3 regions of the Marinifilum fragile genome follow, and region 2 is predicted to be linked to each of the others. Evidence: riboswitches for the same ligand, from Rfam matches in the RefSeq annotation. Region 2 holds a riboswitch; each other region holds the start of a gene.
What was found. Region 2 has a riboswitch for cobalamin ahead of ACKPCA_RS08565 (ABC transporter substrate-binding protein). Riboswitches for the same ligand answer to the same signal wherever they lie in the genome.

Region 1 (7,226 bases), 1.3 Mb from region 2:
TTCAACTGGTGAAGTTGAAGAGTGGGTGGATAATGGAGACTATTTTCCGAAAGGGAAACATGAGCACCGCATTTATCTGCCAATGACAGAGCCAAAAGCTACTGTTGATTTGAAGATGAGAGCTGATGCTGATTATTCAAGAGAAACAATCATTTACCACAACATATTGGGTTCTGTACTTAACCTTCGCTTTACCGAAAATATTCGTGAGAAGGAAGGAGGAACCTATGGTGTCAATGTACGTCCTACAGGCTCTCGTATTCCTGAAATGAACCTGGGATTAGAGATACGCTTTGATTGTGATCCTGCAAAGGCAGATCATTTAAAAGAGTTGGTATATAAAGAGCTAAAACAGGTTCAGAAATCAGTGCTTCAGTCCGATTTGGATAAGGTGGTTTTGAATATGAAAAAGAATAACCGCAAAGCTCTGATGAATAACAATTATTGGTTATCTGTATTGACTAAGTTTTACGAAACGGGAGAAAACAGAATGTCGCCCGAATATTTCGACAATGTGATTAATAATGTGACCACAAAAGAAATTGCTAAAGCAGCTAAGAAATTCCTAAAAAAGGCTGATATATTGGATATAATGTTTTTGCCGGAGACTAAATAAATGAAAAGCTTGCTTTAAATATAGTTGTAGTGAAAAAACAAAGAACTGAACAAGCTTACTTTTTTAATAAAGAGGCAAAGTAGGGAATGGTTATTATCAGAGAATTAATTAAACATCAGTAAAGAGGAGTTGATTTATGAGGCTATGCAATGTCATTTAAATGATGGTAATCGTAGTTCGGCTAAAAGTTAAACTAGCTCTATTTATTTTGGTGTAGTATTAAATATTAAGAATGAGAAATTTATTATTATTAGTAGTTGTTTGTTGTTTTTTTTCATGCAACAAAGAATCAATTAGAATTTCAGGTAAAATTGAGGGTGTAGGTGATTCTAAAATAGAATTAAAGCTGAATACCAAAAGCGAGAAATCAAAAACAATCTTATCGGATGTTCAACTTAAAGACGGGGCGTTTGATGCATTTATTGAAAATGTAAAACCACCTTTTAAGATGACATTGGTAGTTGATGCAGAGAAAGAATATGATATCTGGATATTTCGTTATGGGAAGTTTAATTTTGAGATAGATAAAAAAGAATTGGTTATTGTTAATAATTCTTTTGAGAATACAGAATACGATCGGATTTTAAGAAAATATCAAAAAGCTTACATGGACAGTTTAGCAGAAAAAATTAGTTGGGTGCAAACTCACAAATCCGAAGAGAATTTATGTGAAGAGGATGAAGGTAAACTGTTTAAATATCGTAAAGAAATAAAGAAGGCTGTTACTCTTCGTAAAAAATCAATTCTAAGTACTTACAGAAAAGAACCTCAAAATCCGATTGCTATGGCTTTGATATTTGATGAATTTGAAAACTTAACATCATGGCAGAAGGAAGAGTGTTTGAAAAATGCAAGTAAGTATTTTTCTGATTGTGCAGTCAATTGGCAATTGAAAAATTAAACAGATTAGAAAAAAGAGCTGGTCTCAAAAGTAGTGGAGCGTTGGGGATTTGAAAAATCTTATAGATATCTCTCCAAATATAAAATCTTTATTAGGCAGCCTCTTCATAAAGTCTGTAATGTATTGAAATATTTATTAGAAAATGATATTCTAACTAAGTTAACTGGTTATGTTTGAATAGCCATGAATGAGAGCAGAGGTAAAACGAATAATTTCCCATGCACATTTATCAATTCGTTCTCTGCTCTCAAACTCTAATAAAATTGTTGAAATTAAGAGATATATGGGTTGGGTTTAAGTCCTTCCCGAAGAGAAAGGATAAAAGCCGTTTCAGAAATGAAACGGCTTTTTTATGCAATAAACTTTCCTGCTGAAAAGCACACTTGCCAGTAAGAAAATAATATATACTTTTGCGACAGTAATGGTTCTAGTTGCATCTTCATGTGCAATAGGATTAAAAGGGAATGCAGTGAAAATCTGCAACAGTTCCCGCTGCTGTAAGTCTGGTTCCAGAGTTTTGGGATCGCGGTTTTTATACTACAGCCACTGTTCGATTTTAGATTGAATGGGAAGGCATAAAAATCAGGATAAGTCAGAAGACCTGCCATCACAACGATTAAACATTTTGCTTCCGGGACAGAAGTTTATGTTTGGGACTTATTGGTTTTAATGTTCTGAATTATTCTCGTCGTTCATAAGGATTGCAAAGTGAAGTTATTAATGTTTTAATATCTTGCTATGCAAAAGATTTATGTTGTAGCTATTATGCTACTGATTTCAGTGACTTTCGTTAATGCACAGAATGCTGTGCTAAAAGGGGTGGTAACCCAAAAAAGTAACCAACAAGCAATGCCTGGTGCTAGTGTATATTTCTCAGGCACTACTACAGGTACAGCGACAAATAACAAAGGCGAATACCAGATTAAGAATTTAGCACCAGGGGATTACGATTTGGTTGTATCCTTTTCGGGATATAGTCGTCAAAAGCAGAAAATCACCATTAAGGAAGGTGTCAATGTTCTAAATTTTACAATGATAGAATCCAAAAGTCAGTTGGGAGAAATTGTTGTAACTGGAACTGGTACCGCGCATCATTTAAAAACAGCTCCGGTTCAAACTGAATTGATTAATAAAAAAGCCATTGCAAGTGCAGGAGCTTCAGATTTTAACGAGTTGATGATGAATGTAAGTCCATCATTTGATTTTAATCCAGGAACAATGGGAGCCATGATGACCATTAATGGTTTGGGAAATGACTTTATTCTTGTGCTTGTTGATGGCAAACGTATGTATGGAGATGTTGGTGGAAATACCGATCTAAATAGAATTAATCCTGATGATGTTGAGCGTATTGAAGTATTAAAAGGTGCATCTTCTTTACTATATGGATCGGATGCTATTGCTGGTGTTGTAAATATCATTACAAAAAAATCAAAACAAAAGGTAAATGTTTCCAATACGAGTCGTATTCGCGAATATCGGACTTATCAACAAAGCAATACGGTTGATCTTAACCTGGGTAAGTTCTCATGGAATGGAAATTTTAACCACAAAAGAAGCGATGGATGGAAATTAAGTCCTTTTGAAATCAAAAAAGGACAACTGATTGAAACGGATAAAAGAGCACAATATGAGTACAACGATTTTACTTTCGCTCAAACTTTAAAATTTCGTGCCACTAGGAAATTGGAGGTTTATGCCGGAAATTCATTTTTCAAAAAGCATGTTATAAGACCTACTTCTATTTATAAATATGGTTATTTCTATACCGATAAGTCTTTTGAAGCAGGAGCCAAGTATTTATTAAATAAAAAAGATTACGTATCCGTTGACTATAACTTTGATCAGTACAGATATTATTATCGATACAATCAAGATTACAAGAGTTATAAGAAAAGTGATAAAGACATTCAGAATGATCAAAGAATGAGCAATTTTAGAATGAAATATGTAAATGTCATTTCTAAAAATAACACTCTTACTTTAGGTGCAGATTATCTGAGAGAGAAAATGGTATCTGAAGATCGTTTGGTAAACGGAAAGGCTGAGGCCAAAACAATAGCTTTATATGCTCAAGAAGAAATCAAGTTGCTTGAAAAACTTCAGTTGGTAGCAGGAACCCGTTACGTAAAGCACAATGAATTTGGTAGTGCTTTTACTCCAAAAGTATCTTTACTTTACAAGCTAGATCATTTTAATTTCCGTGGGACTTATGGATATGGATTTAAAGCTCCTACTGTAAAAGAATTGTATTACGCCTACGAAAAAGGAGGAACTCTTTATTTAGGTAATGAAGATTTGGATCCTCAGAAATCGCAATATTCTTCATTAGGTGTAGAGTTTCATAATGATTTCCTTTCGGCAAGCATTACAGGATACATCAATAATGTAGATGATTTGATCGCATATGAGACTATTGATATTGAACCTGGTGATGCAGAAAATGAAATCACAAGAAGACTCAAACATTACAATGTTGAGGAGTCGAAATCTCAAGGGATTGATTTCTTGCTGAACGCAAAATTAGGAGCGGGTTTTACGCTCGGAGGTGGATACAGCTATGTTGATGCCAATGATGAAACCACAGGTGAAAAATTGGATGGAGTTGCAGAAAATTATGGAAATGTTCGTTTGACTTACGATCGTTCATGGAAGAATTATTCGTTTAGCGCAACGATTCTGGGACGTATTCAGGATGAAAAGTCATATGATAATGGAGAAGATAATGCCAAAGGATACGATATCTGGAAGCTAACTACTAATCACAAATTTTTAAATCTAGGCTCATTCATTTTAGAAGCTCAACTTGGAGTTGATAACATTTTCGACCATGTAGATGATAGTCCTTATGGCTCTCATTACGGAACCATTAATCCTGGGCGCACATTTTTCGCTGGTATTACAATCAATTTTGCTAAATAGTTTTGAAAGGATTCAATAAATATCTCATTCAAATCCATAACATATCAGGTTCATTACTGAGCCTGATGTTTGTGGTTTGGTTCATTTCTGGAATCGTTCTGATTTTCGATGGTTTTCCTCATGCTTCTCGCAAAGATCGATTTTTGCACCTTGCCGAGTTTAAAAAGCAGGATTTTGAAGAATTGCAAGCTCCTCCAACATCCTTTAAGGGAAAAGTATCACTGGAATTGTGCGATGGCAAAGCCGTTTATCGTGTGAAATCAGGAAAAAAAGCTCAGAAAACTTATGATGCAAAAAGTTTAGAGCCAATTAATTCCTTTGATGAAGAACATGCCAAAACAATATCTGCATCATTTAATGGATATCCTGTAAAAGATTTGGAAAAAATTGGTGAATTGGATGATTGGATGCCATGGTCTTACTATAAACCTTTGCTCCCATTTTACAAGTGTAGAATGAGTGATCCAGCTCATACCGTTCTCTATGTTTCAGAAAAAACGGGTGAGATTGTACAGGAAACCAATAGAAGATCCAGGTGGAGTGCGCGATTTGGAGCAATTCCGCATTGGATTTACTTTAAAAAACTTCGCTTGGCAAAAGATTCCTGGCGATTGGTAATTATCATTCTTTCATCTTTCGGGATTTTAATGTCAATTACAGGCATTTATGCTGGTTTTGTTCGACTTCGAAAGAGAAAAGAAAAGGGAATTAGTCCATACAAGAAGTTTTGGTACAAGTGGCATCACCTAGCGGGATTCTTTTTTGGACTCTTTGTGTTTACTTTTATTTTGAGTGGATTGGTCTCTGTTACTTCAATCCCCGACTGGATGGTTGGGGTAAATTCTAAAGAGAAGGTTGACATTGAATGGAATCAAAAGTTAGAGTTATCGGGACATAAAAACACATTGCCAAGCGAAATTTTCACAGCTCTTAAAAATAAGGAAGGTGTTCGCAAAATTGAGTGGAAAACCGTTTTAAACACTCCTCAATTCAGAGTTTATTATGACGATTATCAAAAATCTGAGATTTACACTTTAGATGATGATAAAGTGATTCCGCAAAAGAAATTTAGTTTAGCGGATATCAAACAACAGTCTGAAAAGAAATTCAAGAATACTTTATTTTCTGTGGTTGAGCAGCAAAATTACGACAATTATTACTCTGGATCAGCCATGTATTATTTGCCACAAATGGCATATAAAATTGAAATTGATGATGTTGCGAAAACTTGGTTATACATTGATCCTGCGAGTGGAGAACGTGTAAAAAAATTAAATAAAAATTCTAGATTGCGTCGCTGGTTGTATCGCTTCTTCCACACATTGGATTTAGCCATACTAAAGCAATATGACACGCTCAGAAAAACTATTTTAATTCTTTTGTCTCTTGTTGGCTTAGCGGTTAGCATTACAGGATTGATGCTTTCTTTTAAATGGTTTAGGAGAAATTACAACAAACTAATTAAAACTAAAAAATTATAGCACTATGAAACGATTTTTGCTTTTAAGTGTATTTTTCTTGCTAATAATGCATGTGCAGATGGCACATGCACATAAAAAAGCAGAGGACAAAAAAGGTATTCTTTTGGTAACTTTTGGGAGTAGTTATCCTGAAACCAGGGTTGCCTTTGAGAATATTGATAAGATTGTAAAAGCCGAGTTTCCTGATGTGGAGATTCGATGGGCTTATACCTCAAAAATCATTCGAAAGATATTGAAGAAAAGAGGAGAAAATATTGATTCTCCTGCAGAAGCATTGGCTAAAATGGGTGAGGATGGATTTACTCATGTTGCGGTTCAATCTTTGCATATCATTCCAGGCGAAGAGTATGATAATTTGAAACATACCGTTGAAGTATTCAATGGAATGCCAAAAGGAATTAAAAAAGCAGAGATAGGAACACCACTGCTTTTCCTAGATCATGATCATATGCAATTGGCGGATGCTCTTCACCAACAGTTTAAAAGAAAACTGAATTCTAAAACAGCAGTTCTGTTTATGGGACATGGTTCTCATCATCAGTCAAATATTTACTATCCTGGATTTGAGTACTATTTAAAGCAAAAATCTGATCAGTATTTTGTAGGAACTGTAGAAGGTTTTCCTTTGCTGGATTCGATTCTTCCTCAGCTGAAATCAAAAGGAATTAAAAAGGTGATATTAACTCCTTTTATGTCAGTAGCTGGTGATCATGCACGAAATGATATGGCTGGAAGTGAAGAAGACAGTTGGAAAACCATTCTTGAAAAAGAGGGATTCAACACAGAAATTGATATGATTGGCTTGGCGGAATATGATGATGTTGTTGGAATTTGGGTTGAACATTTGAAAGCAATTTGTCAAGAGCTAGGAATTCGTTAAAATCTGAATCATGAAAAAGATTATTTTTCTTCTGACTATAAGTTTAAGCTTGTTTTTTTATGCTTGTAATAACAAGTCTTCAAACGCATCGAGAGGTAATGAACAAAAGAAGAGTTTTGAGATTCCATTAAAGCATGCAAAAGAGTTTAAGATTGAAAAATCAGGAGATAATACCATTGTAAAGGTTCATAAAAAAGGAGAAGATGGAGTTTTTGATACTTTCAATCTTGTAAAAGATAAAGCCAAGGCAAAAGGCATTCCCAATAGCATTCCGGTTCCTTGCAAGAGAATTGTCTGCCTTTCGAGTACGCAGTTAAGTTATTTCTTTGCCTTGGAAGATATCGATGATATTGTAGCCATAAATAGTAGTCGTTACCTGCGACACGAAGGAATGAAATCCTTGGTTGAAGCTGGAAAGGTGAAAAG
Region 2 (7,226 bases):
AACCCGGGTTTATCACTCTTCGATTTTTTAAGAAAAATTGAAGAAATCATTGGAACGTAAGTCAAACATAGAATCATAGCTCCAATTAATGCAAAAGCGAATGTTTGAGCCATAGGGCGGAACATCTTACCTTCCACACCCTCTAGAGCCAGGATAGGAATGAATACAATAAGGATAATGAATTGACCAAAGAATGCAGAGTTCATCATTTTCGATGAGGATTTTTGGGTCAGATCATTCATTTCATCAGATGAAGGTTTTTTGAGTTGTCTTGAGAGATAAAAGACGATACTTTCTACAATAATTACAGCACCATCTACAATAATACCAAAGTCAATTGCTCCTAAACTCATGAGGTTGGCCCAAACACCGAAGATATTCATCATGATAAAGGCAAACAGCAACGAGAGAGGGATGGTAGAAGCAACGATTAATCCACCTCTCCAGTTTCCAAGCAGAATTACTAGAATAAAAATTACAATCAATCCACCTTCAATAAGATTGCCTGAAACGGTTGAAGTTGTTTTTTCTATCAGTTTACTTCTATCCAAAAGGGGTTCTATGCTAACTCCTTCCGGAAGTGATTTTTGAATTTGAGCAATTCTCTCCTTTACATCGGTAATTACATCATTTGAATTTCCATCTTTAATCATCATGATGATACCTCCAACTGCTTCTTTGCCATTTTTTGTAAAAGCTCCGTAGCGAACTGCCGATCCGAAACGAACTTCAGCAATATCTTTTACTAAAATTGGAGTGTTGTTTTGTACTGAAACTACAATGTTTTCAATATCAGATTTGGTGCGTAGGATTCCTTCTCCGCGAATAAAGTTTGCCTTGTGATCTTTTTCGATATAAGCACCACCTGTATTTTCATTATTATCTTTTAGTGCATCGAAAACTTGAGCTAAACTAAGTTGGTTAGCAAGCAAGCGATTTGGATCTATGGCTACCTCATATTGTTTCTGATTACCCCCCATACTATTGATCTCTACTACACCTGGAACCATAGCCATTTGTCTACGAACAATCCAATCTTGAATGCTACGCAAATCAGTTGGAGAATATTTACTTTCAAATTTTGGATCTACTTCAAGTGTATATTGGTAGATTTCACCTAAACCTGTAGAGATTGGTCCCATAAAAGGCGTTCCAAATCCTTCTGGAATTTGCTCTGCCACTTCGCCTAATTTTTCGCTAACTACCTGGCGTGGAAGGTAAGTTCCTTTATCATCATCGAAAACTACAGTAACAACTGAGAGCCCAAATCTGGAAACTGAGCGAATTTCATTTACTCCTGGAAGGTTTGACATGGCAAGTTCAACAGGATAAGTTACGAATTGCTCAATATCCGTAGTGCCTAAATTAGGAGCAGTTGTAATTACTTGTACTTGATTATTTGTTATATCTGGTACTGCATCTAAAGGTACCTTTTTCATAGACCATAAACCTGCAGCAATTAGTGCAAGAGTAAAAAGTCCTATTATCAGTTTGTTCTGAATAGAATACGAAATTATTTTATCTATCATATTATTTTGTTTAAGTCGGACAATTAATTAAAGTCAGTTCAATTGTGAGTTAACCGAGATGTATAACATTGTGAAAGAATGTAAACTGTCAAGCTGCAGCAAGAGCAGGAGTACACTCGTCTAGTTCACAACATGAACTGACATAAAAGATTGATTCGAAAAATCGAAGTCAGACTTAAACAATAGGAGGGTGGAAACAATCAGGGTGATAGTTTTCCACAAAGTCTTTTTGGAAATTATATTGTTCGGATACTGTTTCCTGAGTAGAAAGGTCAATTGTTGTAAAGTTTACTTTGACCATTAATTGGCAGCAGGTACATGCGCAGAATGGGGAACAGGTATCAATATGATTTTCATTCATGTGATCACTTCCATCAACCAACTCATAGTTTGATTTGTCTTGAGTGAATGCATGGGCATCGTTACAAGGAACTACTGTTAGAAGCAGTGCATAAAGTGATAATATGAAGGTAAACCATTTCATGAGCTAACAAAAGTAGAAGAAAATTGTAAAGTTTTATGTCCTTGAATTTTTTTTAACAGTTTTTTAAGAAACCTTAACAGTTTTCTGTGTCTTAAGAAGAAAGTGAAATGATGGGTAAGAAGGAATGATGTTTTTTTGGGAGTAGCTTGCTTATCCGTTGATCAGTTATGTAATGGGATAGTTGGTTTTTCCGGAAGTGTAAACATCCTAAAATATTGGACAAAAAATAAGTGTATCTCTAACATGAATGGGATACACTTATTAAAAATTTGTGATTCATTGGAATCATCTGGTCACACAACCCACATTGGTCATTATTTTCTGAAGGCATAATTGTATTCTTTGTTGTTTGAAACTAAACGTACTTTGTACTCTCCTTCAGGTAATGCAGTAACATTAAACTTCTTTGAAAAAGTTGGAGCTGATGTATATGATTCTTCGAATACTTCATTTCCTAATTCATCAGTAATTGAAAGGTTGAAAGTCGTATTTTCAAAAGAAAGGTAGCTCACGAACAAGTCGTTGTCTTTAGATCTGAATAAAGTTTTTTCAGCAAGTTCTTTAGCGTCTGTAACTTTAAGTTTTTTTCCTTCAATAACGAACTCTTTTTCAACATTTTCATCTGCACCACTTAGTACAATTTTATAAATACCATCTTCCAAATAAGAAAAGTCAAATAGTTTCTGATCTGTAGTAGCGCTATTTACTTTTTTAGAGTAGTATAGGTTTCCTTCTCTATCGTAGATCTTCATTTTTAAAACCGATTCAGTAGGGTTGATGATAGAAACGATAGACAAATCTGTGTCCAAATACTGATTGATTTTGATGTTACCGGTGGCAAAAGCTGAACTTGCGCCTAAGAATAGTAATGCTCCCAAAACAATTCCTTTAAGATTTACATTTTTTGTTTTCATACAAATAAAATTTAATAATTAAATGTTAATAAAATCAGCTCTTGATATTTCTCTTATGCTGACATTGTAAATCTATGTATTATTCGTAGAAATGATCTAAATAAAATCCTCGAAAAGTGGAGAAATAACAAAAAAATGAACTTATAACGGTTGCGGAAACTCCCGAAATTGTTTGCGTTACACAGATTTAATAAAGAATTTTGTCATTATTAACATGATTTGACCATTTTGCATGTTTATGATAACGTTTACGGAATTTTCGAAAAAGAGGCAAAACGTCATTTTTTAGCTTGAGCTCATAAAAAAGTGATAGAAAAACCTGCTTCGAAAATGCTCATTTGAATCATTAAAATTGCAATCTCGATTCTTTTTGAAAAATTTTATTCTGTGCTAATATGCACTCACAGATTAATATATTTTACCAATCGTTTTGATTGCTTATTGGTATTGAACTATTTTTGGTGCAAAATTTTTAGACAATGAGCTACCAAAACTTAATTGACTTTTCAGTTCATCCTTCTGATGTGGATCGATTCGATAACAAATGGGAGGGATTAAAAGAATATATCAATACAAAAGAATTAGATGGTGTGGAGTTACTAATAGGGTACGATCATCCATCTGATGAAATCCCAAAGGAAGTAGTAAAATCAATTCATTTGCCGTTTTGGGTAACCTGGTTGGATGTTTGGCGAAAAGGAGAGGAAGCTGCAAAATATTATTTCCCGGATGTAAATAATGATTACTTGCAATTTTGTTGTGGAGGAAGAAATGCTTCCGAAATGGTGCAAACGCAAAAGAAGTTGTGGGAGAATGCTAGCCTGTTTAATCCGGCCCATGCAGTTATTCATGCTGCCCATGTTGAGTTGGATCATGCCTTTTCACGTGATTTTACTTATAAGAATACCGAAGTGAGTTCCAACTTGGCAGAGATGCTAAACCGTACGGCACAGGAATTCACCGATGGAGAACCTCCGGTTACTTTGGCTATAGAAAATTTGTGGTGGCCAGGTTTGGATCTGCTATTTCCAGCAGAGGTTGATGATTTTGCAGGAAGGTTAGAGTTCAGCAATTGGAATGTTTTGTTGGATACAGGGCATTTAATGAATACCAATCCCGCTCTGCGTTGTGAGGATGAGGCCATCGATTTTGTTTTGGATAGAATATCAAGATTGTCAAAAGATGTACAAGCCAAAATTAAAAGTTTGCACCTGAATTGCAGTTTGTCGGGAGAGTATCAGTTGAAACAGATACAAAATGGTTTTCCTCAGGATTGGGAAAAACTTACTCATCGCGAAAAATATTCGGCAGCTCGTAAGCATGTTTTGCAAATCGATCAGCATTTGCCTTTTCAATCAGAACGAGTAAAGGAAATCATTGCGGAAGTGCAACCGGAGATTGTAGTTCATGAATTCATTACAAAAGATATGGATGAATTTACAGAGAAACTAGAAGTGCAGCGAAATAATTTAATGTAGGGACACGCATTGCGTGTCCTTTTTTATATCATCTATTTTATACGTTTCCATGTATTATATATGCATCCCGAATAATCTTTTCCTGGAGCAGCCAATTCGAATCCTTCTTTAAATGTGTTTTCGTCCACGATCTCAAAAGTGATTCTTGCCCTAAATCCCTTTGGAACATTTTCTATGGCTTCTGTTTCAAAAACAAATACACCTTCTTTCGAATTATCTAACACAAATTGATTTACATAGCCTTCGATATTAAATTGTCGATAGATGATTTTCTTACGAAATCCATCGAAGCTGATGTATCCTTTATCGATATGTAACTCACCTTCAGGATATTTTTCGCTAGGGTCAAACTTGGTTTCTACATTTAATGTAATATATCGACCATTCATTTCTGTAGTAAAAGATTGCTTTCCAATTCCTTTTCCTGCTTTGCCGGTTGTCTCACTTTTCCAATTACCCATAAAATACTCCAGGCAAGAGAAATGTTCTGGTAGTTTTTGATCTTGTGCCATCCCAATAAGTGGGATGAAAAGCAATGCGAATAGTAGTTTTTTCATACTTGTTGATTTGTATAATTTAGAATGAGAAAGATACCATTTTATTTAATTTCGTTGAGCTATAGTTTGTTTAATTAATTGACATTGCTGGTAATTCTCCGTAAATTCTTGTTTATTTTAAAATAAGGAGGATTTAATAATGGAGTTATCACTTTACGAAAGATTAGGCGGAAGCGATGGGATTACAAAAATTGCTAGTGATACTGTTGACCTACATCTTAAAAATGCCGCAATTGCACCACGCTTTTCCAAGAGCGACATTCCAAGTTTAAAAAAAGGTGCGGCTAACTTTTTCATCATGGGAACAGGTGGCCCAAGTGTATATGAAGGAAAAGATATGTTATCAACTCACAAGGGAATGAATATTAGTGATGTTGAGTTTAATGCAGTTCTTGATGATATATTGCAGGCACTTGAAATGAATGATGTTGGGCAAAAGGAAAAAGAAGAAGTTCTTTTTGTTTTGTATGGTATGAAGAAAGATATTGTGGCAATGTAATACCATATTGAATGTGTTTTTATAAAGAGATTAGATCCGCCTTGGTTTGATCTCTTTTTTTATGAATTCAAGTAATTCCAATTGTTCTAAAACTTATTTTTATTTCCAAAATATTGCATAGCTTTGCAGCAATTGGGTTTCTTGTTTCAAGAATGAAAAGGGAATTTGGTGAAAATCCAAAGCTGTCCCCGCAGCCGTAATACTTTCCTAAGATAGTTAAGTCGGAATACCTGCCTAATTAATGAAACTATTTCGTGACTTCGGGGAACTGAGTAACGGGAGTATAATTTTAAGAATTGTATTTTCTTATCATCCTTCCCCACAATAATTTGTGGAAGAAATGAACTTATTAAAAACGATCGGCCTAAACTTGTTACTTCTGACTGTTTTAGGTTTTGTTGCATGTCAATCAGGAGAGCAAAAAAAGAAGACTTCACAGAATTCAGAATCAGATATTGCTGATAAGGCTTTTTATCATCAAACAAAACTGAAGTATGCAAAGGGATTCGAAATCAATATTCTTGATAATAATTTGAAGGAATTGATTGTTTGGGATCCTTGGAACGAAGGCAAGGTTTTTCAGAAGTATTACCTTAAAAATAGAGGAGATCAATTTGAAGGAAAACTTCCTGATGATGGTTTGATGGTAGAGGTTCCTGTTAAAAGTATTGCGGCACTTTCCAGCACACAAATCGGAATTTTGAAATTCTTGGGCGTAGAGGATAAAATTGTAGCCGTTTCTTTACGTGATAGAATCTACGATGAGGAAATAGACAAGAGAGCTAAGGCTGGTAAAATTCAGGCAGTAGGTCATTCTGAAAGCTTAAATTTCGAAAAGATTGTTGAAATTGATCCAGATTTGGTAATGGTGGCTGGGTTTATGAAGATTACCGATAGAGAAACTAAATTAATGCAAGCTGGATTGCCTGTTGCGTATAATATCGAATGGATGGAATCTTCGCCTTTGGCTCGTGCCGAATGGGCCAAGTTTATCGCTGCCTTTTTTAATAAAGAAGCTGAGGCAGAGAAACATTTCGATGAGGTTGAAAAAAGATACATTGATTTAAAATCAATTGTAACTACCGTTAAAAATAAGCCTACAATTCTTTCAGGATATAATTTTAAAGGCACATGGTATATGCCGGGAGGGCAATCTTATTTGGCTCAATTCCTTAGAGATGGGAAGGCAGATTATTGCTGGTTTTCGGATAGTACGAGCGGGAGTATGCCTTTAAGTTTTGAAACTGTGTTTGATAAACAACATGATGCCGATATTTGGTTTGGTCCTGGACAATGCAAAACAATAAAAGATCTGGAGAATCTGGATGATAGGTATACTTTGTTTGAGTCTTACAAAACAAAGCAAGTATACTGTTATACCAAAAGAATGAAGGAGAGTGGTGCTAATGACTGGTTTGAATCTGGAGTCATTCAGCCTGATGTGGTATTTAAGGACATTATTAAAATTTTACATCCAGACTTGTTGCCGGATTATGAATTGCATTTTTATCAGAAATTGAATTAACAGAACTATGGTTTCTCAGAAAGGTAAAATTGTATCTATTTTATTTGGCGGTTTAAGCCTTATCATCATCACTTTATTGTTGCTAGATCTAATTTTTGGATCGGTAAATATTCCTTTTGAAAAGGTGTTTGCGATATTGGCAGGAAATGAGGTGAAAACTTCGTGGAATTATATTGTTCTTAATTTTAGGTTACCCAAAGCATTAACAGCCATTTTTGTAGGTGCAGGATTATCGGTAAC
Region 3 (7,226 bases), 620 kb from region 2:
AATTTTCACGCTTACCCCTTCGTATTTTTCTTTGAATGCATGAATTGCTTCTTTTAATTCATCAAATTCTTCACCAGGAATAACATGTAAAGATTGTACTTTGAATTTAGAAAAGCCATCCTTTACCATGATTTCCAAAGCCTCCTGAGGCGTGTCATTGTCGATAATTTGTCCTTTTAAAGAACCTTCTCCATTTCCCTGACGCAATTTGTTGATAATGATATCGGAGGTGTAACCCCATTTAATGGTTTCACCGGCAAATCGTTTTTTAGCAGCATTGTCGATGTTCTTGAATGTCTCTTGTGGATCTGGGAATGAAGATCCAAAAGTTACCAATAGAATACCTTCTTTGTCACCTAAAGTGTTCTTGTCGTCATTGTTGTCATCACTACATGCAGTGAATACCATTGCTAATGCGCATAAAGCGATAGCTGATCTTTTGATTAGATTCATTTTGTCTTTTGTTTTTGTTAATTTGATCTTATTGATATATCCCTAAAGGAATATTAGGTTATTTGCTAAAGTTTACATTCAATCCAACAAAGAGTGTTCTTCCCGGATTTAAGGTTCCATAATGTGATCCGTAGGGTCTGTCATCTACATAATCAAACAGATTGTCGATTCCTGCAGTGATTCGAATTTTATAGTTCTCCCATTTGTTAATGCTTAGGTTCGAAGAGAGTTTCCAAACTTGGTAAGCATCTGCATAGCTTCTCTCCAAATCTTCTTCCAAATAGAAACGATCCGATTTGTAAACGCCAGACAAGTTGATGTTTAGCTTGCTATTCGTCCATCTTTGATTATAGGATAGCTTCCATGTGGCACTATGTTCTGATATGCCATTTAATCTGATATCCTGAGTTAGGTTTTTTGCACTTACATAGCTATAACTCCCGTTGAATAACAGTCGAGAAAATACAGGAAAACTAAAATGCCAATCAGCTCCTAAAGTTCTGGCATCATCTATATTGTAACGCTTTTTGGTTTCCTCTATACCTCTTCGTGCATGATCGTATGTTGTAGGAATAATTTTATAATCGATCTTGTCGTAGATTCTATTTAGATATACGTTTAATCCTGTTTTAAACTTATTAGCCTTGAATTCAGTTGATAATGCAAGATAATGTGATTTCTGAGCTTTCAAGTTTTCATTACCAAGGTATAGGCGATACATGCCCATACGGTTGCTTTCGTAATAATAGTATAACTCTTTTAAGGTAGGACTTTTAAAGCCATTGGAGTAGGTGAACCTATGAGTGAATTTAGATTCTTTGTACATCATGGTCAGCTTTGGGGTTGCTGAGAAACCGGTTTTATCGTGGTATAGTGTTCTAAGACCTGCAACCAAATCTAATTTGCCACTTAATTTTATTTCATCCTGAACATACAATGAGTAAGTATAGGCATCAACTTTAGGTGTGGTTAACCTGTATTCCGCTTCAAGGTATTCGCCTTTAATTTCAGTGCCAAAACTTAGTTTGTTCTTGTCGTCGATATTAAAAATGCCTTTCACTTGTGAGATTACATTTATCTCATCCGAATTTTTAAATCGATCGCCCGGATAATAGGTCTTCTTGATTACATCGGTGCTGGTAATATAGGTTTCGTTGTATTTGTATGGATATTCGGTGTAATACAAGTAGTTGTTTGCATCAAAATTGAAACTCAGGTAATTTTTGTGTTTCAATTTATACTTTCCGCCTAGCGAAATAGCTCTGTTGTTGTAATAGTAATTGTGCATTTGAGCTTTGAATGGGAAGTACAAAGTCTTTTCATACCAGGACAAGTCCATGTTAAAACTCAACTTTTTGTTCATTTCGTACTCTAAAAATTGGCTAATGGTATAAGATTTACTTTTGTTTACTGGTTTGTAGTAGGTATGAATCAGGTATGGCAAATCGTGATTGGATTCCCATTTGTTATTAAATTTCAAAGAATTCAATTGGTATCCAGCCTTTTGTTTGTGGTTAAAAGTAGTTTTACCAGATAGTTTTCCTTTACTAAATGTGAAGGAATTTAGCTGTTTGAAATCTCCATAAGCACCCAGGCGAGAACTACTACTTGCTGATAATTTACCTTTTACTTTTTTGGTGATGATATTGACCACTCCAGCTATAGCATCGGATCCGTATAGGGTAGAGGAAGCACCTTTTACCACCTCAATTTGCTCAATATCGGCTGAGTTAATTCTATTTAAATCAGCATATCCGCCAACCCCACCTGTTAGTCGTTTGCCATTCAAAAGGATCAACACGTAATCTTTACCCAAACCATTAATTTTGATATTGGAACCCATCGAACTAGTGGTATAGTCAATAGAGGAGGAGATACCCGAAATGATTTCCTCTACATTTCTCCCTGAGATATCAGCAATGTCTTCTTTTGTAATGATTTCGGTTTGAACAGGCACATTATCAATTTTATAATGTGTTCCTGTACCAGTTACAACTATTGGAGAGATGGTAAAAGATTTTGGCTGAAGCCCAATATCGAAACTTTGGGAAGCGCTTAACTCAATTTCTTGACAGAATTTTTCGTATCCAAGAACTGAAACACATAGATGATATTTGCCTTTTGCTACATTGGTTAACTCATACTGCCCATCTTTTTGTGTAGTTGTTGTATTCAAACTATCGAGGTAAACGAAAGCAAAATCGATTCCCTCTTTGGTGTTTTTGTTGTACACCTTGCCATTAAGGCTAAATTTTTGTGAGAATGCAGTGAAACATACTACCTGCATTAACAACATGCAAAAAATCTTATGCATAGTAAAAATATACTAATGCATTCCTGGAATATGTGAGATGAATGAAATCAGAAAATATACTCAAATCATCATTAACTTCTTTTCCCGGAAGCAATAATTAAACAATATCTCCTGGCAGGTTTCCTGACTTTCCCGATTCTCAACTCCTTCCCATCCCTATAGAACAGTGGATTTTGACTGTTGAGAACGAATTAATATCATAGGATATTAACGAGATTTACAGTAGCGGGTACTGTTCCGGATTTACACCGGATTCCCTTTTAACTCCATTCGCTGAATGCAAACAGAGCACCAAAAGCTTTGCAAATGTATTCTTTTTTATTGATTATAAAATAAAGGGAATTGCTTTTGCTGTATGTTAATTAACAGGTTTGAATTTGGAAAATATATATTGCTGCAATAAGTTTTTGTTAATCAATGTCTTTCGGTATTGTATTAATTGCCAGTTTAATTGAGGGTAAATTGTTTATTCTTATATGATCATATGTTATCTATCTAATTTTGAATCCTTTTAAGCTTCTTATTTGTAAAATTTATCGAAATTCATTTCTAATTCATTCTATATATTACTTTTGTACTCTATTTCTGAAATGACATCATTTCATATTTGTAAATATTTGCTTATTAATAAGTTTTGTGCTTTTAAAAATCTGGAATTAATGAATTTTCGTAACAAATCCATCATCTTTATAGGAGCGGTTATCATTTTGGCATTTGGTGCGGTAGCTTATTTGATTGGGGATAAAATGACCATTACCGCCCGTAAAATGAGCGTGGATCTGGCTTTATCGAAAGCACAAAATAGTTTTTTGATTGTAAAAAGAGAATTGGATGAAAGCATTTTGCGTACAAAAATGCTAGCCGAATCGATAGAAGAAACTATCGATATGAACACGAAGGAATCCGCGCTAATTAATAATGCGCTGATCACCAAACTGAAGTTGAGAAACGAAATTAATGCAGTTTGGTACATTCCTATTGATTCATTAAATAGAAGAAATGATCAGATAGATTCTTCTTTCTACCAATCTGATTTGAATCTAATACACAATCAATTGGCGATTCAATTTCTGCAAAGTAAAAATGAGAACATATCTGTCCCTTATCAGGGATCCGATGATCGTTTAATAAGTTCTATTCTGGTTCCGGTTGAACGTAGCAATCGTATTATTGGGGTGTTGGGTGCTGATCTGGATCTGTATCGATTTCAGCAACATTTTTACGATAATGAAGATTTGGGAAGAGCCTATGTAAGTATTATTTCCGAACAAGGATTCTGTATATCACATCCCGAGGAAAGTTTTATTGGTAAAAGTATTGATCATTTGAATGATGCAGATGGGATACGAGAGGTGTTGGCAAGTGGTAAAAAAATGCACAGCGAAGTTCATTCTCAATTTCTTCAAGTACCTGTTATTAGGGTATATCAACCTGTTACTATTGGAGAAACCAATACCAATTGGCTAATTACAGTAAGTGTACCACTTTTCAACGTAAAAGAAACGGTGCAAGCCACACGAAATTCAACCATATTAATTGGATTGGTCCTGGCTCTTTTATTGATGGTTTTTCTTTATTTTTCTCAGCGTCGTTGGCTTTATGAATCAACTAAAAGGAGAAGAGCGGAAAGAAGACACATGAACGAGGTAAGTAAATTATCTTCCATTATGGAGAGTACCGATCAAATTATGATTTTTTCGGTGGGAAGAGATTACCAGTATACTAGTTTTAATTCGGTGCATAAAGAGGAGGTTCTTAAATTTGAAAACGAACTTATAAAAGAGGGGAAGAATATTTTGGATGCTTATTATGGTGATTTTCGCATCAAAATGAAAAAGTATCTGGATAGAGCATTGGGAGGAGAGCATTTCTTGGTAGAATATCAACGTCATGGAATAGATTACCAGCAGATATTCAATGCCATATCCGATTCAGAAGGTAGGGTTGTCGGTGTAGCAAGTTTTAAACTGGATATCAGTGAAACTTTACAATTGAGAAAAAAAGCACAGGAGGAAGAAGAGGAGAAGGTAAAAGCACAGTTAAAGAATATCAAAAATCAAATTAACCCACATTTCTTATTCAATTCCTTAAATTCACTGTATGCCTTGGTGGATGGGGAGCCTAAGTTGGCTCGTAAATTTATTGTGAGTTTATCAAAGGTATACCGATATCTGTTAGACAGTAATAACAGTAATTTGATTCAATTGAAACAGGAAATGGATTTTATAAAGCAATACGTTTTTTTACAAAGGATACGTTTTGGAGAAAATTTAATACTGGAATACGATATCCCTGAGGATGCAATGCAATATAAACTACCATCTGTAAGTATTCAATCATTGGTTGAAAATGCCATTAAACACAATGTTATTACCAGCGATAAGCCACTAACCATTCGTATAAAGATTACTGATGACAATTGTATTTTGGTTGAAAACCCTTATCAGCCGCGTACCGATTTAAATCATTCGCCAGGTACAGGATTAAAGAACCTTGATGCTTTGTATACTTTTTTGGGCGATAGAAAACCATATTATGGCATAGAGCAGAACCATTTTATTGCAAAGTTGCCTCTGTTTTAGCAAAACACTTTATTGCCTGCAATCCATTCACACCATTTTTTTTGTCTTTCACTCCCTAATATTTCTGATTCACTCCTTTCTTTTTCCTTGTGAGTTTGAAATAATTCATTTTTGTTCCGAATTCTTGCTTTGAGCTGCCATAGCAGTAGCAATAATTAATGCGAAACAACAAATATGAGGAGATTGTTTGGATCTCTTTGAAACAAATCATTATAAATGAATTTAAATACAATTACACCTACTAAGTCGATTGGGAAACTGATGATAATAGCATGCATTCTGGGGGGTATGCATGCGAATTCCATAGCATCAGAAACTCATTCGATTTCTCCTGAAGAAGGAATCTTTAATTTTTGGAAAAAGAAGAAAAAAGAAACAGAAGTAGATTCTACCACAAATAAAGAATCGAAATCTGATTTAAAAGCTTTTGAAGAAGTAATCACTTCTGATGCTCAAACAAAATTGGGTGTTATTAACATTCATCGAGTAAAGAAAGATTACTATTTCGAAATTCCTGATTCTTTAATGGGACGCGATTTTCTTTTGGTGAATAAAATTTCAAAGGTTCCTTCTCAGGTGAACGAATTGGGCTTGAACAAAGGAATCAATTATCAAAACCTATTAATTCGTTTTGAAGCAGATACCATTCAAGAGAAAATTTGGGTTAAAACTTACCATCCTTATTACGAGGGAAAAGAAGGTGATGCGATTACTCAATCGGTAAAAGACAATTACATTCCTTCAATCAGAGAAGCTTTCGATTTGGCTTGTATTGGAAAAGATTCTACATCCTATGTTTTTAAAGTAAACAAGGTATTTGATGGATCGGAAAAGAGTTTGAATGATTTGTTTGGTGTTTTAGGAATGCCAGGTAGTGCCATAAAGTCATTGTCCAAAATTAGTGCAGCTAAAAGTTTTCCTGAAAATGTGATCATGAAATCACTTTTGACCACTAAAGCAGAAGGGATTACCGTTTCGATAGAGGTGACTTCTAATATTGTACTGTTGGCTGAAGAACCAATGAAACCTCGTTTTGCAGATCGGAGAATCGGTTACTTTACTACAAAGCATTTCTATTATAAGGATTCTCAGCAAGCAGTTGAAAATCGCGAATTTGTAAACCGTTGGAGACTGGAACCTAAAAAAGAGGATGTAGAAAAGTATTTGGCTGGTGAATTGGTAGAACCTAAAAAGCCAATTGTATACTATATTGATCCGTCAACTCCGCCACAATGGAGACAAGCCATTAAAGATGGAATTACGGATTGGCAAGCAGCTTTCGAACAAGCAGGCTTCAGGAATGCAATTATAGCCAAAGATGCTCCAGTGGATGATCCTGATTTTGATGGTGATGATGTTCGTTTCTCAATGATTACTTATGCAGCATCGAGCCAGGCGAATGCCATGGGACCATCTGTTGTAGACCCGCGTTCGGGTGAAATTATTGAAGCAGATGTAATCTGGTGGCACAATGTGATGACCGCTCTTCATTCATGGATTAGAATTCAAACAGGAAGCATTGATCCTAAAGCCAGAGACAACAAATTTACAGATGAACATATGGCTCATGCCATTCGTTTTGTTTCTTCTCACGAAATAGGTCACACTCTTGGATTGATGCACAATATGGGAGCTTCCTATGCTTTCCCGGTTGATTCGTTAAGATCAAAAACGTTTACCCAAAGAATGGGGGGTACTGCACCATCTATCATGGACTATGCACGTTTCAATTACGTAGCTCAACCTAAGGATGGCGTAAAAAACATCACTCCTCAAATTGGGGTATACGACAAATATGCCATTGCATGGGCATATCGTTGGATCGATAAGAATACACCATGGGATGAGTTGCAAGTATTGGGCAATATGATCCGCAA

Region 1: linked by a shared signal. The riboswitch ahead of ACKPCA_RS13650 (TonB-dependent receptor) and the one ahead of ACKPCA_RS08565 (ABC transporter substrate-binding protein) in region 2 are both predicted to bind cobalamin.
Region 3: linked by a shared signal. The riboswitch ahead of ACKPCA_RS06050 (TonB-dependent receptor) and the one ahead of ACKPCA_RS08565 (ABC transporter substrate-binding protein) in region 2 are both predicted to bind cobalamin.

The regions. Positions count from the first base shown of each region.
Region 1 is NZ_OY781962.1:3,418,084-3,425,309, reverse strand. It holds gene ACKPCA_RS13660 (M16 family metallopeptidase) at 1-616, shown strand, start outside; gene ACKPCA_RS13655 (DUF4369 domain-containing protein) at 849-1,517, shown strand; cobalamin riboswitch at 1,923-2,140, shown strand; gene ACKPCA_RS13650 (TonB-dependent receptor) at 2,256-4,439, shown strand; gene ACKPCA_RS13645 (PepSY domain-containing protein) at 4,442-5,920, shown strand; gene ACKPCA_RS13640 (sirohydrochlorin cobaltochelatase) at 5,925-6,800, shown strand; gene ACKPCA_RS13635 (ABC transporter substrate-binding protein) at 6,811-7,226, shown strand, end outside.
Region 2 is NZ_OY781962.1:2,160,974-2,168,199, reverse strand. It holds gene ACKPCA_RS08595 (CusA/CzcA family heavy metal efflux RND transporter) at 1-1,529, opposite strand, end outside; gene ACKPCA_RS08590 (DUF6660 family protein) at 1,705-2,013, opposite strand; gene ACKPCA_RS08585 (hypothetical protein) at 2,328-2,927, opposite strand; gene ACKPCA_RS08580 (apurinic/apyrimidinic endonuclease family protein) at 3,407-4,405, shown strand; gene ACKPCA_RS08575 (hypothetical protein) at 4,438-4,962, opposite strand; gene ACKPCA_RS08570 (group I truncated hemoglobin) at 5,102-5,461, shown strand; cobalamin riboswitch at 5,579-5,713, shown strand; gene ACKPCA_RS08565 (ABC transporter substrate-binding protein) at 5,802-6,986, shown strand; gene ACKPCA_RS08560 (iron ABC transporter permease) at 6,994-7,226, shown strand, end outside.
Region 3 is NZ_OY781962.1:1,544,653-1,551,878, reverse strand. It holds gene ACKPCA_RS06055 (sirohydrochlorin cobaltochelatase) at 1-453, opposite strand, end outside; gene ACKPCA_RS06050 (TonB-dependent receptor) at 512-2,767, opposite strand; cobalamin riboswitch at 2,864-3,078, opposite strand; gene ACKPCA_RS06045 (histidine kinase) at 3,427-5,349, shown strand; gene ACKPCA_RS06040 (zinc-dependent metalloprotease) at 5,566-7,226, shown strand, end outside.